DNA from 3 places in the Aliivibrio sp. S10_S31 genome. Region 2 is predicted to be linked to each of the others. Evidence: predicted binding sites of a transcription regulator. Region 2 holds the regulator's gene; each other region holds the start of a gene.
The links. The regulator PurR, encoded in region 2, represses purine synthesis genes. The targets are predictions, from matches to a motif close to TNANGNAAACGTTTNCNTNA.

Region 1: a site for PurR is predicted at 1,708-1,727, ahead of ihfA (integration host factor subunit alpha). Genes of this name have one in related genera too.
Region 3: a site for PurR is predicted at 2,346-2,365, ahead of folD (bifunctional methylenetetrahydrofolate dehydrogenase/methenyltetrahydrofolate cyclohydrolase FolD). Genes of this name have one in related genera too.

Annotation. Positions count from the first base shown of each region.
Region 1 is NZ_JAAUWR010000013.1:97,176-101,805, reverse strand. Features, by position in the region: gene HC728_RS12665 (succinylglutamate desuccinylase) at 6-998, opposite strand; gene ihfA (integration host factor subunit alpha) at 1,292-1,588, opposite strand; gene pheT (phenylalanine--tRNA ligase subunit beta) at 2,178-4,565, opposite strand; gene pheS (phenylalanine--tRNA ligase subunit alpha) at 4,583-4,630, opposite strand, start outside.
Region 2 is NZ_JAAUWR010000008.1:99,039-103,668, reverse strand. Features, by position in the region: gene HC728_RS09045 (hypothetical protein) at 1-592, opposite strand, end outside; gene torR (two-component system response regulator TorR) at 772-1,470, opposite strand; gene torD (molecular chaperone TorD) at 1,708-2,355, shown strand; gene purR (HTH-type transcriptional repressor PurR) at 2,635-3,648, shown strand; cyclic di-GMP riboswitch class I at 3,913-3,995, shown strand; gene tfoY (DNA transformation protein TfoY) at 4,124-4,630, shown strand, end outside.
Region 3 is NZ_JAAUWR010000004.1:139,305-143,934, reverse strand. Features, by position in the region: gene HC728_RS04995 (PrkA family serine protein kinase) at 1-1,234, opposite strand, end outside; gene folD (bifunctional methylenetetrahydrofolate dehydrogenase/methenyltetrahydrofolate cyclohydrolase FolD) at 1,420-2,277, opposite strand; tRNA gene HC728_RS04985 (tRNA-Arg) at 2,544-2,620, shown strand; gene HC728_RS04980 (protein adenylyltransferase SelO) at 2,731-4,188, shown strand; gene HC728_RS04975 (DUF4136 domain-containing protein) at 4,434-4,630, opposite strand, start outside.

The sequences.
Region 1 (4,630 bases), on a different contig from region 2:
GCATATTATTTACACTTTTGTACGAGCAAACACGCTCTATGGCCAATCTCTACATTGGCGTTAGGAAATACAACCGATTCACCACCACTATTTGCTTTGTAGTGGTCAACACCATCAAGAGCTAATGACTCGCCCTCTTCAAAATAGGTAAAGTTTGATAAATCCGCTGCAAAAGAGAACTCAAATTCATCACTTTTTTTCATAATGCTTCGAGTGACTTGATACTCCGCAATCTCTCTATTACTTAGTTCCGTAGCATTCGTATCTGAAGAAGAAATAAATCGCTTTAACTCTTGAATAAAACCACTCAGCAACGAGAAATCATTCTCTCCCATTCGGGATACCTTCCCTAGCTCAACCGTTGCCGCATGTGCTCCATGATGCTCTGCGCTGTACCAACTAAAAGTAGATGCTGGCGCGTCTGAATATAAACACGCCTCTATCTGACTCTGTTTTAAAAATTGAAGTAATGGCTCAGAGCGTTGGTAATGACGATTAAAAGGATGTATTGCAAAAGTATAATGTTTAGAACGCCTAATCGCACAATGCAGATCTAAATGCCATTTTTCTTTTTCAGAATATTTAGCATAGAAATCATCAACAAAAGACATTAATTGATTAGCAATAGCGACTTCTTGAATAGCATCGTCTGGTGCTTGGTGGTGTGAAAACAATCGGTTTAAATTGGTATCAATGAATCGAATATGTTGATGCGTTGCTGCTGGGTGCCCATAGATAAACAAACATGGATGTTGCAATACTAACAAGCCATCTTGAATATCATTGATTATGTCATTAAGGATTTCAATTGGTGAGGTTTCATTTCCATGAATGCCTGAAGATAAAACGATTGCTTTACTTGATGGATTTTTAGGAACAATTTCGATGATTCCTCTAGCTAAATAATTAACTTGTGTTCCATTATCTAATAACCAAGTTGTGCTCTTTATTGGCGTAGAGAAATCCAGTGTGTCTTTAATAAATGCAATGCGATCCATCGGCACTTCCTGTTTTTAGTAAAACTTAATACTAAAAACTGTACCATTACAAAAACAAAACAATAACAAATTAAAAACAATTATGTGATAACAACCTGAATAATACCAATCACTGTAGTAAATGATCAGAAATAGTTTCGATAAGTCGTTATTCTACAATCAAATAATTCAACGCAGTTATACTACGATTGTATAAACCTTTCACTTCATAGAGTTAATATTACAGGCAATAAAAAAGCCATGTGATTAACTGCATCACACGGCTTCTCTCTTGTTCGCCTAAAATGGCAAGACTATTTTTCTACAGGTAGATTCTCTACACGAGCTTTCAGCTTCTGACCCGGTTTGAATGTTACAACTCGGCGTGCAGAAATTGGAATATCTTCCCCAGTTTTTGGGTTACGTCCAGGACGCTCACTCTTTTCGCGTAAGTCAAAATTACCAAATCCTGATAATTTCACTTGCTCACCACTCTCTAGAGCTTGCTTAATCTCTTCGAAAAATACTTCTACCGTTTCCTTGGCGTCGCGTTTACTTAATCCAACTTTTTCAAATAAGGTCTCAGCCAAATCAGCTTTAGTGAGTGCCATAAAAACTACCCTCAAGTTACGTTAGACAGAGTCACAGCATTGCTGTAACTGGAAACTGAACAGTTAGTACGATGCATCTGCATTGTTTAACTAATGACAGTGTATGCCAACCGACTGATTTTCGCCAACTTTTTTCTAAAATTTAATGCTGCATTTATGAGATAAAGATCAAGTTTATAAGTCTTATCTACTGAAATCTCTTATTATTTGCCATGCTAAGTTATTGAAATAATATCTAAACCTAAATATTTAAAAATAACAGGATAAAACTCTGTTTTTAACTCTGTGATAAAGGCCAAACTTTTATTAATAAATTTGAAGATAGTCCATCTATATGATTATGTTGTAGTTAGTTTTAGCCGCTAAATAACCATAAACTCACGCTTATTGTGGTTTCAGGATTATATACTGAAAGCGCCTATTTCTTTACTGATTTAGCGTTAATAAGGTGGAGTTAATATGTTTCACATAAGATGCGTGAATGTGTTATCAAGATTAATTTATAAATCTTAAGTTTTGAATAAAAAAAATCCAGTACCAACAAATGTCAGTACTGGATCTTATATTCTTTCGTTAGAAAAGAAGTATATTAGTCACGCAGTGTTGCTGAGAACTTCTCACCAATTGCAGCAACGATAGCATCAACAGCTGAAGTGATATCAGCCTCTTCTAGCGTACGCTCAACAGATTGAAGTGTCAGTGCGATTGCAAGACTCTTCTTACCTTCTTCAACGCCTTGACCACGGTAAACATCGAACAGTTTCGCGCTAGTTAATAGCTCGCCACCTGATGCTAGACATTCAGCAACGATGTCACCAGAAGCAATTGCTTCGTCTGCAACGATCGCGATATCACGACGGTTTGCAGGGAACTTAGATACTGATGCAGCTTCTGGAATAACGCGAGTATTGATTGCGTCCCACTCGATTTCAAACATGATTGTACGACCGTTTAAGCCAAACTTACGCTCTAGCTCTGGGTGTACTGTACCAATGAAACCAACTTCTTTACCATCAACAACGATTGCTGCTGTTTGGCCTGGGTGAAGTGCTGGGTGCTTAGCCGCTTTAAACTCATACGCTAATTCGTTAGCAGTTAGTTCAAGAACCGCTTCTAAATCGCCTTTAAGATCAAAGAAATCAACTGTGTTTGTTGCGATATCCCAGTGTTCTTCACCACGAGTACCAGCGATGATACCAGCAAGCATCATTTCTTGACGCATGCCGTTTTCTGCTGATTCTTCTGGAATAAAACGCAGACCAGATTCGAATAAACGAACGCGTGGTTGTTGACGTTTTTGGTTATGAACAACGGTATTGATCAAACCAGTCCATAGGCTTAGACGCATCGCTGACATTTCAGCTGAGATGGGGAATGGCAGAATTAACGGCTCAATCTCAGGCACGATCAGTTTTTGTTGCTCTGGCTCTACAAAGCTGTAGGTAATTGCTTCGTGGTAACCACGGTCAACAAGAAGATCACGAACACGCTTAAGCGGTTGGTTTGCTTCTTTGTGATCGTTCATGTTTAGTGCAGCAACAGGCGCTTGGTTAGGAATATTATTGTAACCGTAGATACGACCTACTTCTTCAATTAGGTCTTGCTCGATTGCAATATCAAAACGCCATGATGGAGAGCTTGCAGTCCAACCTGTGTCAGTACTTTCAACTGCACAACCTAGACGAGTAAGGATCTCAACCACATCTGTTGATGGGATGTGATGACCTAATAGACCATCTAACTTGCTACGACGTAATTCAACTGTGTTTGCTTTTGGTAAATCAGCTTCTGATTCAACAGCAACAACAGGAGCTACTTCACCACCACAAAGTTCAACTAGAAGCTGTGTTGCGCGCTCCATTGCTGCTGCTTGTAGCGTTGAATCAACACCACGTTCAAAACGTAGAGAAGAATCAGTGTGTAGACCGTATGCACGTGCACGACCACGGATGTGATCAGGTGCGAAGAATGCACACTCAAGCATGATGTCAGTTGTTTCAGAAGTAACACCAGACTCTTGACCACCAAAGATACCAGCGATTGCTAGTGCTTTATTTTGGTCTGCAATCACTAATGTGTTGTCGTTTAATTTTGCTTCGTTGCCATCAAGAAGAGTCAGTTTCTCATCTTGCTCAGCCATACGAACCACAATGCCACCGTCGATCTTAGCTAGATCAAACGCGTGCATAGGTTGGCCTTGCTCAAGCATTACGTAGTTTGTAATATCAACAATCGCATCGATTGAGCGAATACCACAACGACGCAGTTTCTCTTGCATCCAAATTGGTGTTTCAGCTTTAGCGTTTACGTTCTTGATAACACGACCAAGGTAACGTGGACACGCTTCAGTTGCTTTAACTTCGATAGATACTGCATCTTCAATGCTTGCCGCTACTGCTGCAATAGTAGGTTCTGTAACGTCTGCACGGTTAAGAACACCTACTTCACGAGCTAAACCACGAATGCTGAAACAGTCAGCACGGTTTGCTGTTAAGTCAACGTCGATAGCAACGTCGTTAAGTTCTAAAATATCACGAACATCTGCACCTAGTGTTGTACCTTCAGGTAATTCTAAAATACCTTCAGATTCAACATCGATACCTAGCTCAGAGAAAGAACAAAGCATACCGTGTGATGGAACGCCACGTAGTTTTGCTTTCTTAATTTTAAAGTTACCAGGAAGTACTGCGCCAACTGTCGCAACAGCAACCGTTAGACCAAGACGACAGTTAGATGCACCACAAACGATGTCTAAAAGCTCTTCTTCGCCGATATCAATTTTAGTTACACGAAGTTTGTCTGCGTCTGGGTGTTGACCACACTCAACCACTTTACCTACTTTAACGCCGGTGAACTCACCAGCAACAGGTGCAACTTCATCAACTTCCAAACCAGCCATTGTGATTTGGTGAGCTAGCTCTTCGCTGTTAATAGCAGGTTTAACCCACTCGCGTAGCCAAGATTCACTGAATTTCATAAGTTTCTAGCCCCGAATTACTTGAATTGTTTAAGGAAACGAAGATCGTTCTCGAAGAACGCACG
Region 2 (4,630 bases):
TCTCAATCACTTTTGCTTTTGTTAGAAACTCAGCTTGTTCAGTTTGAGCTTCAGCAATGTCTTCTTCAATTACAGTTACAAACAAGGCTTTATATTGATTGTATAAACTAGAGAAATCTTGCGGATAATATTTTGCAACATCGATAGATTGCATATAGTTCATTTGCGCAATAGCATCAGACAAAACTGTATCAGCTTTATTCTTATACGTTTTTAATTTATCTAACTGTAAGTTAGCATTCTTAATTAGTGCGATATATTTTGCGGAATAAGAACCAGAAGAGAACATCGAATACTCTTCATTTATTAATGCTGGCTCTTGCTCTACTTCAAGATAAATTTCTTTTGCTTCATTCCATTCATCCATCATTAGGCTATATGAATCTTCTGAGTAAATTTTAAACTCAGCGGCTGAATCAAATACCGTTTTATCAAAATTATATTGTTTCTGTAACGCCTCAAATGTTGAAACTACAGGCGTATTTATTTCTGATGTTTGTTCTACTGCTGTTGCCTCTTCGTTTGTACTTTGACAACCAACCACACTCATCAATGCTGAAGCAACCACTGCTATTTTGAAATATTGTTTCATCCTAAATCCACATCTTTATTATTAGACACTTGTCTTATTTATTGGAAGGGCGATATTACTATAACATTTCAATTTAATCAGCATTACGTATGTAAAAAAACAAAACATAAAATTCAGGCATAAAAAAGCCGCTCATAGTATGAGCGGCCAAATCAAAAAATTAACTATATTAAGTAAAATTAGTCACCTGCGAACATGTAACCTTCACCATGAACAGTAACAAAGATTTGTGGGTTTTTAGGATCCACTTCCATCTTTGCTCTCATGCGTCTAATTAATACGTCAATTGTTCTATCGTTTGGTGCATCAACACGGTGGCTAATCATATTTAAAATACGTTCACGAGATAAAACCGTATTAGGGTAAGAAGACAACGCAACTAACAATTCATATTCGGCTTTAGTTAATTTAACTGGTTCACCGTTATTTGATAATGCTCTACGTTGAATATCAAATGTCCATTCACCAAAACGAACAACGTTAGACTCATCTAACTCAACTGGCTCGTTTGCAAGTGACATACGCCAAAATAGATTTTTAACGCGTACAAGTAATTCACGTAACTCAACGGGTTTCGTTACGTAATCGTCAGCACCCATCTCTAGGCCAACGATTCGATCAATACTATCTGTACGTCCTGTTACTAAAATAATACCAATATTGGATTGGCTACGTAATTCACGCGCCAACAATAAACCGTCCTCTCCTGGTAGGTTTATATCAAGCATAATTAAATCAACTTTTTGTTCAGCTAAAATAGAACGCATTTCTGCACCTGTTTCAGCCTCGCTCACTTGATATCCCTCGGCTTCAAAGTAGCCTACAAGTTTAGAGCGAGTTACCACTTCGTCTTCAACAACTAAAATGTGATAGCTCATAATCTTCTCTTTATTTTTGGTTATTTGGATAGTTCTTATCTTATTCTATTCATAATCTGTAATAATGCCAATTCTCAATTGATATTTCTGTATTTTATTTGATTCAAAACAATTATTAATAAAAATTGAGCTTTAACCTTTACAAACATCTTTATACACCCTGTTAATGATAGGTGCTATTCCTTTTCATACTTATCCAGTACAATTTAGGAATAATTTTTTTGGAGCATAAGATAAATGAACGAACTTACTGCGTTTAATGAGCAACGCGCTGAAATATACTGGTGGCTATCTAGCCTATTATCAGCAGAATTAACGACAGAACAACTTGAGCAATATGGCAGTTTTGAAGTACGTACTTTTCTATCTAATTTAGCTGAAACACCAGAACTAAGTGATTCAGTTAATGCATTAATTGAAAAATTAAATGCCGTGCAAGGTCGTGAAGATGCACAACTTGAACTTTCTGCTGATTTTTGTGATGCCTTTTTAGGCTCAGATAAAAGTAGTGCGCTACCGTACGCTTCTATGTATCTTGATAAATCAGGTTTACTAAACGCAAAACCTGCTCAAGATATGCGTGAATGGCTTACAAAATACAATATTGCACAAAAAGCTGAATTTAATGAGCCTGCTGACCACATTGCCATTGAATTAGATTTTTTAGGTAATTTAATTGTGATGACAAATCAGCAAGCTTCTGAAGATGAATTTGAAACTTATATGAATGCTCAACTAACCTTTATTAATGAGCAACTGTTAAGTTGGACACCTCGATTTAATGAAATTTGCATCGAAAGAGATAAATTTGGTTTCTATGCTGCAGTAACAGGCTTACTTGTTACATTCCTAAAGCTAGATGTGAAATTTCTTGCTGGCGAATAATATAAGATAATTGCTTTTATTATTTATGTTAAAAAATATGTGATATAAATCAAAAGCAATATCAAAATTTATTAAATCAGTAATTGTTTGCACTATGCTTTAAAGATAAAATGTGATCGCAAACGATAAAATTTGTATTGAAATGAAAACCGCATTTTACGCGGTTTTTTTCATTTTTAACCAGGGCCTATTTATCTTCCATCAGTTCTTCTAGTTTAGAGCTACACCTTTTTTGTTGGAAAATAAATAGCCCCTTATTACCTATTATAAGGTTTATATATGGCTACTATTAAAGATGTGGCGAAGCTGGCAGCAGTTTCAACAACCACCGTTTCTCACGTGATAAATAAAACGCGCTTTGTTGCTGAAGCAACACAAAAACGTGTTTGGGAAGCAGTTGAAGAATTAAACTATGCTCCAAGTGCGGTAGCACGCAGCTTAAAGTGTAATACAACACGTACTATTGGTATGTTAGTAACACAATCATTTAACCCATTTTTTGCAGAAGTAATGCATGGTGTTGAAAACTATTGTTACAAGCAAGGTTACACACTATTCATGTGTAATACTGAAGGCGACCTAGAAAAACAAAAACACTATTTAAGAATGTTGGCGGAAAAACGAGTAGATGGCCTACTTGTAATGTGTTCAGATTTAAATGAACAATTACTGACCTTACTTGAAAAAAACACCGAGCTACCAATGGTTATTATGGACTGGGGTCCTGATAGCCCGCGTACAGACAAGATCATTGATAATTCAGAAGAAGGCGGTTACTTAGCGACGAAGCATCTTATTGAAAATGGTCACACTCATATTGCATGTATCACAGGTCAAGCTGATAAAGTGACTTGTAAAGAACGAGTTCGAGGTTTTGAAAGAGCTCATGCTGATGCAAATTTATCTTTTAATCCAGAATGGATTCTAGAAGGTGATTTTGAGTGTGCGTCTGCATCTAAGGCGGTTGACAAAATTCTTTCTATTGAAGAAAGCAAACGCCCTACTGCACTATTCTGTTTTAATGACATTATGGCATTAGCTGCAATTAGTAAGATTCAACAATCAGGCTTACGTGTACCTGAAGATATTTCAGTTATCGGTTATGACAATATTGAATTGTCTGCGTATTTCTCACCACCATTAACAACGATCCATCAACCTAAACGCCGTGTAGGTAAAACAGCGGTTGAGATTTTGTTGGAACGAATTAAAGATAAAGATCATGAAAGACGTATATTCGAAATGCAACCAGAGGTTGTTACACGTAGCAGTGTTTTAAATCGCCTTAAATAATTTGCCTGACTTCATAATAAAAACCATGCCAACGAGCATGGTTTTTTTATGCTTACTAAACTCAATCTTAATTCTCAATAATAAAAAACCTATAAATACTGACTATCGATCTCTGAATTTTTATAAATATCAATATTAAAAGTATTAAATAAGAGAAAAGTTGAACCGACCTAACAAATTTCGATGAAATATTTTGGAACTAATATCACATTTATGAATTTTCTGTTCCAACATTTCTTATTGATTGCTATATCATCAATCTTGTCACGAACATGGCAAACTACATGAAAATGTAGGACGCAAAGCTTCCGGCCTAAGTATTTATATAAGGTAGCGGGGTTGCCGACGGCAAGTGGTCGATTCTATCCCTTGTTAATTTTTACGTTAAAATAACAATACTTAGTTTTCAACTTGCTACTATTTCCTCGGGCTCAGTTGTTTAGTGACATAGACTTACTAACCGAGAATTATTGCAATGGATAAACCAGTATTAAAAGACTCACTTCGTCTACTATCTTCACTAGGAAAGATCACTTCTCGCTCTATGTTTGGGGGATTTGGAATCTTCATTGACGACACCATGTTTGCTCTTGTAGTTCAAGATAAGCTTCATTTAAGAGCAAGTGACGAAACAATTAATTTATTTAAAGAACAAGGCTTTGAACCATACGTTTATAAAAAACGTGGATTCCCAGTTGTAACAAAATATTTTGCTATATCTCCTGAATGTTGGGATGAACCAGATTCAATTTTGATTCAAGCGGTTGTTGCTTTAGATGTAGCGAAAAAAGATAAAGAAAAACAAAAATCAGCAGGTCCTTCTCGTATTAAAGATTTACCTAACTTACGACTTGCAACAGAAAGAATGCTGAAAAAAGCAGGAATTACAACAGTTGAAGAACTGAAAAACACGGGCTCTGTTAATGCTTATAAAGCAATACAGCAAACACATTCAAGTTCAGTAAGTGATGAATTATTATGG
Region 3 (4,630 bases), on a different contig from region 2:
CACCAGCAAAATCTCGATACTCTTGGTAACTTTTGGCTTTTGGATCGGTGTCTTTTAGGGTTTCACCATCATAAACACGCATTTTCGAGAAGAGAGATGAATTCTCTGGCTCTTTTAGACGCGATAATATTGAGAATTGCGCCAGAATATCCAACGTACTAGGAGAGCAAGGTGCATGAGACAATTCACTGTGTTCTAGTAGTTTTTGGTATATCTTCATTTCTTCCGATACACGTAAACAATAAGGGACTTTTACGATATAAACCCTATCTAAAAAGGCTTCGTTGTTTTTGTTATTTCGGAAAGTTTGCCATTCTGATTCGTTTGAGTGAGCAAGGATCATCCCATCAAATGGTAACGCTGACAGTCCTTCTGTCCCATTAAAGTTACCTTCTTGGGTTGCAGTTAAAAGAGGATGAAGCACTTTAATCGGTGCCTTAAACATCTCTACGAATTCCATTAGGCCTTGGTTCGCTTTACATAATGACCCCGAATAGCTATAAGCATCAGGATCATCTTGGGCGAAATGCTCTAATTGACGAATATCGACCTTACCTACAAGAGAGGAAATGTCTTGATTATTTTCATCGCCAGGTTCCGTTTTTGCGATACCGATTTGGTCAAGAATCGATGGGTGAACTTTAATGACTTTAAATTTTGTTATGTCACCACCAAATTCATGCAGTCGTTTTGCTGCCCAAGGAGACATAATGGAGCGTAGGTTACGTGGTTCAATGCCGTATTCGTTTTTGAGTAGCTCACCATCTTCATTGACATCAAATAAACAGAAAGGGTGATCGTTAACTGGGCTGCGTTCCCCATTTGCGCTAAGTACATAAATAGGTAATTTTTGCATTAAGCTTTTTAGTTTTTCAGCAAGTGAAGACTTACCACCGCCTACTGGGCCTAATAAATAAAGCACTTGCTTACGCTCTTCAAGACCTTGAGCAGCATGCTTTAAGTAAGAAACAATTTGTTCTATTGGTTCTTCCATACCATAGAAATCTTTGAAGGTTTCATAGCGAGAAATAACACGATTAGAGAAAATGCGACTGAGTTGCGGATCAAGTGCAGTATCGATGACCTCAGGCTCTCCAATGGCTAGCAGTAGTCTTTCTGCTGCATTAGCATAAGCACTTTTGTCATTACTACATAGTGATAAGAAATCTTGCAGTGACATCTCTTCATCTTTTGCCGCTTCATAACGGGCTTGATAGTGGTCAAAAATACTCATATCCATTTCCTCTTGTCATCCGTTTTTTAAATTACGCATACTAAGCCTAGTAACTAAATGCTTATTTTGTCCAAGAAAAAACTGAAAATAGAGTAAAATTTGGTCAAGAAGTGTGGGGAAGCGCAGATATAAAAAAGCGAGCAGTAAAATTGCTCGCTAATTGATAGTTTTGTAACTATTGAAAGTTATTTGCTGTGGTATTGCTCGCAGGCAAGTAGGGTGTTTTCGATAAGTGTCGCGACAGTCATTGGACCAACTCCACCTGGTACTGGAGTAATATAACTTGCTTTTGTTTTGGCTACATCATACTCGACATCGCCAATTAATTTACCTGAATCCAGTCGATTAATACCTACATCGACAACAACAGCACCTTCTTTAATCCATTCACCTGGAATGAAATTTGGTTTACCAACGGCGACAACAACCAAATCAGCTTGACGAATATGACTTTCCAAATCTTTTGTAAAGCGATGACAAGTGGTGGTTGTACAACCTGCAAGAAGTAATTCAAGCGTCATTGGTCGACCAACAATATTTGAAGCACCAACAACAACGGCATGCATACCACGAACTTGAATGTTGTAGCGGTCAAGTAGAGTGATGATCCCTTTTGGTGTACAAGAACGCAGTTTTGGAATACGTTGTGATAATCGACCAACGTTATATGGATGGAAACCATCAACGTCTTTTTCTGGGTCGATATGCTCTAAAATTTTCGTGCTATCCATTCCTGCAGGAAGAGGTAATTGAACCAAAATACCATCAATTTCAGGATCTTGGTTTAACTCATCAATTAGGTTAAGAAGTTCTGATTCAGATGTGGTCGTTGGAAGGTCATATGACTTTGAAACGAAACCGACTTCTTCACAGGCACGACGTTTACTACCTACATAAACTTGAGATGCTGGGTCTTGTCCAACTAATACAACTGCAAGGCCTGGAGCACGTAATCCTGCTTCTACACGAGCTTTAACACGAGCCCCGACTTCAGAGCGAACGGTTTGAGAAATGAGTTTTCCATCGATAATTTGAGCGGTCATAGTGATCCTTCTAAAGGGCAGTTACTGGTTGACCTAAGTATTGTCGCAGAATTAATTCAGAATAGCTATAGAGCAAACGTTTGCGTCCGAGGTTTTTTAAGTACCAAAACATCGTAATATCAATGATATTTGTAGGTTTTTTATTCAGAATGGTTTTCTTGTTGCTATAAAGTGAGCAAAGTGACTCATTTTTCATCACTCAGTAAGATAATGATAAGAAAAGGATTGATCTGATTTCGGATATTCGTATAATCCTACCACACAAAGCGCCCTTAGCTCAGCTGGATAGAGCACGTCCCTTCTAAGGATGTGGTCGTAGGTTCGAATCCTACAGGGCGCGCCAAATTGGAAAAGCCGCATTAACCTTATGGTTAGTGCGGCTTTTTTCATTTCTGTCATATTATTTATCAATATGCTAGCGTTAGTTCATTGCATAGTTAATGGATTACTCTTATGTCTTTTTGGAATTCACTTTCAATTACTACTCGCTATTCAAGATTGCCTCGCTGTTTTTTCACGTATGTACAACCGACCCCCTTAGATAATTCTCGTTGGCTTATATGGAACAGTGAATTAGCTAAACAGTTTGATTTACCTGAGAACGTACATAATCACTCTGAGCTGTTAGATGCGTTTTCGGGTGAGGTTGTACCGTCCGTTTTTGCTCCATTAGCCATGAAATACGCAGGACATCAATTTGGCAGTTATAATCCAGACCTTGGCGATGGAAGAGGATTGTTACTGGCCGAAATAAAAGATAAAAAAGGGAATAGTTTTGATCTTCATTTAAAAGGAGCGGGCTTAACGCCTTACTCTCGTTCTGGCGATGGCCGAGCTGTATTACGCTCCACAATTCGTGAGTATTTATGTAGTGAAGCGATGGCAGGGCTTGGTATTCCTACGACACGAGCACTAGGAATGATGACGAGTGATACTCCGGTATTTAGAGAAGGGTATGAGACTGGGGCTTTACTCATTAGAATGGCTGAAACTCATATTCGATTTGGTCATTTTGAGCATCTGTTTTATTCAAATTTATTGGAAGAGCTAAAGTTATTAGCGGATAAAGTGATTGAATGGCATTTCCCTTGTTGTTTAGGTGAAGATAAACCATATCTTGCAATGTTTAACAATATTGTAGATAGAACTGCTTATATGATTGCGCAATGGCAGGCTGTGGGATTTGCCCATGGTGTTATGAATACCGATAATATGTCGATTATTGGCCAAACGTTCGATTATGGTCCTTTTGGCTTTCTTGATGATTATGAGCCCGGTTATATCTGTAATCATTCTGACTACCAAGGACGTTATGCCTTTAATCAACAACCTAGAATTGGCTTATGGAACTTATCGGCCTTAGCACATTCGCTTTCCCCATTAATTGATAAGCCCGATTTAGAAAAAGCATTAGAGCAATATGAAATAAAATTGCATGATTATTTTAGTCAATTAATGCGAAAAAAATTGGGGCTGCTTTCTAAACAAGAAGGGGATACCCGTTTATTTGAATCCATGTTTGAGTTACTGTCACAAAATACGGTGGATTACACTCGATTTATGAGGGCGTTGTCTGACCTAGATTCCCAAGATAAACAAACGGTCATTGACTTATTTGTCGATAGGGAAGCTGCAACATTATGGACAGATCTGTATCTAACACGATGTAAGTTAGAAGCAGATAGCTTCGATATGCGTTGCTCCAAAATGAGAAAAGTGAACCCGAAATATGTTTTAAGAAACTATTTAGCTCAGCAAGCAATTGTTAAAGCAAATGAGGGGGATTTTAGTGATGTTAAAATTTTATCTACGCTATTGGCATCACCATTTGATGAACATCCTGACTTTGAGCGTTATGCTGAATTACCACCAGAGTGGGGAAAGAGAATGGAAATCAGTTGTTCATCATAGAGCAAAGTAATTTGTGACGCAGTAAAGCAGCCATGTTTGCTAATGCCGATCAGTTAGTCACTTTATTGAGTAATTATGCACTATTTATTCAATGTCTAATAGGTATGGCAAAGTACCCGTTAAGCGAGTGAAAGATAGATACAGTAAGGGCTCCAGAATGATTGTAATAAATCCGTCTGAAGCCCTTGTTTTTATTGATGTTCGCTTAACTGACTGGCATTAGCCATGTTTGCTGCTTTTTACGTTTAGTTTTTCTCTTCTAAGCTGTGAAACATGAGCTGAAGCAATTCGTCCATTGAACCTGTTTGCTCACTATCTGTATAGCCTTGGGCTAATATTGTCCATTGCGGCGTTAGTTGGGTTGGTAAATAGATTGCAATAAAAACACTGGCTTTATCACTGTCATTTTCATCGATGCCATGTGGTTCTATACCCGCAGATA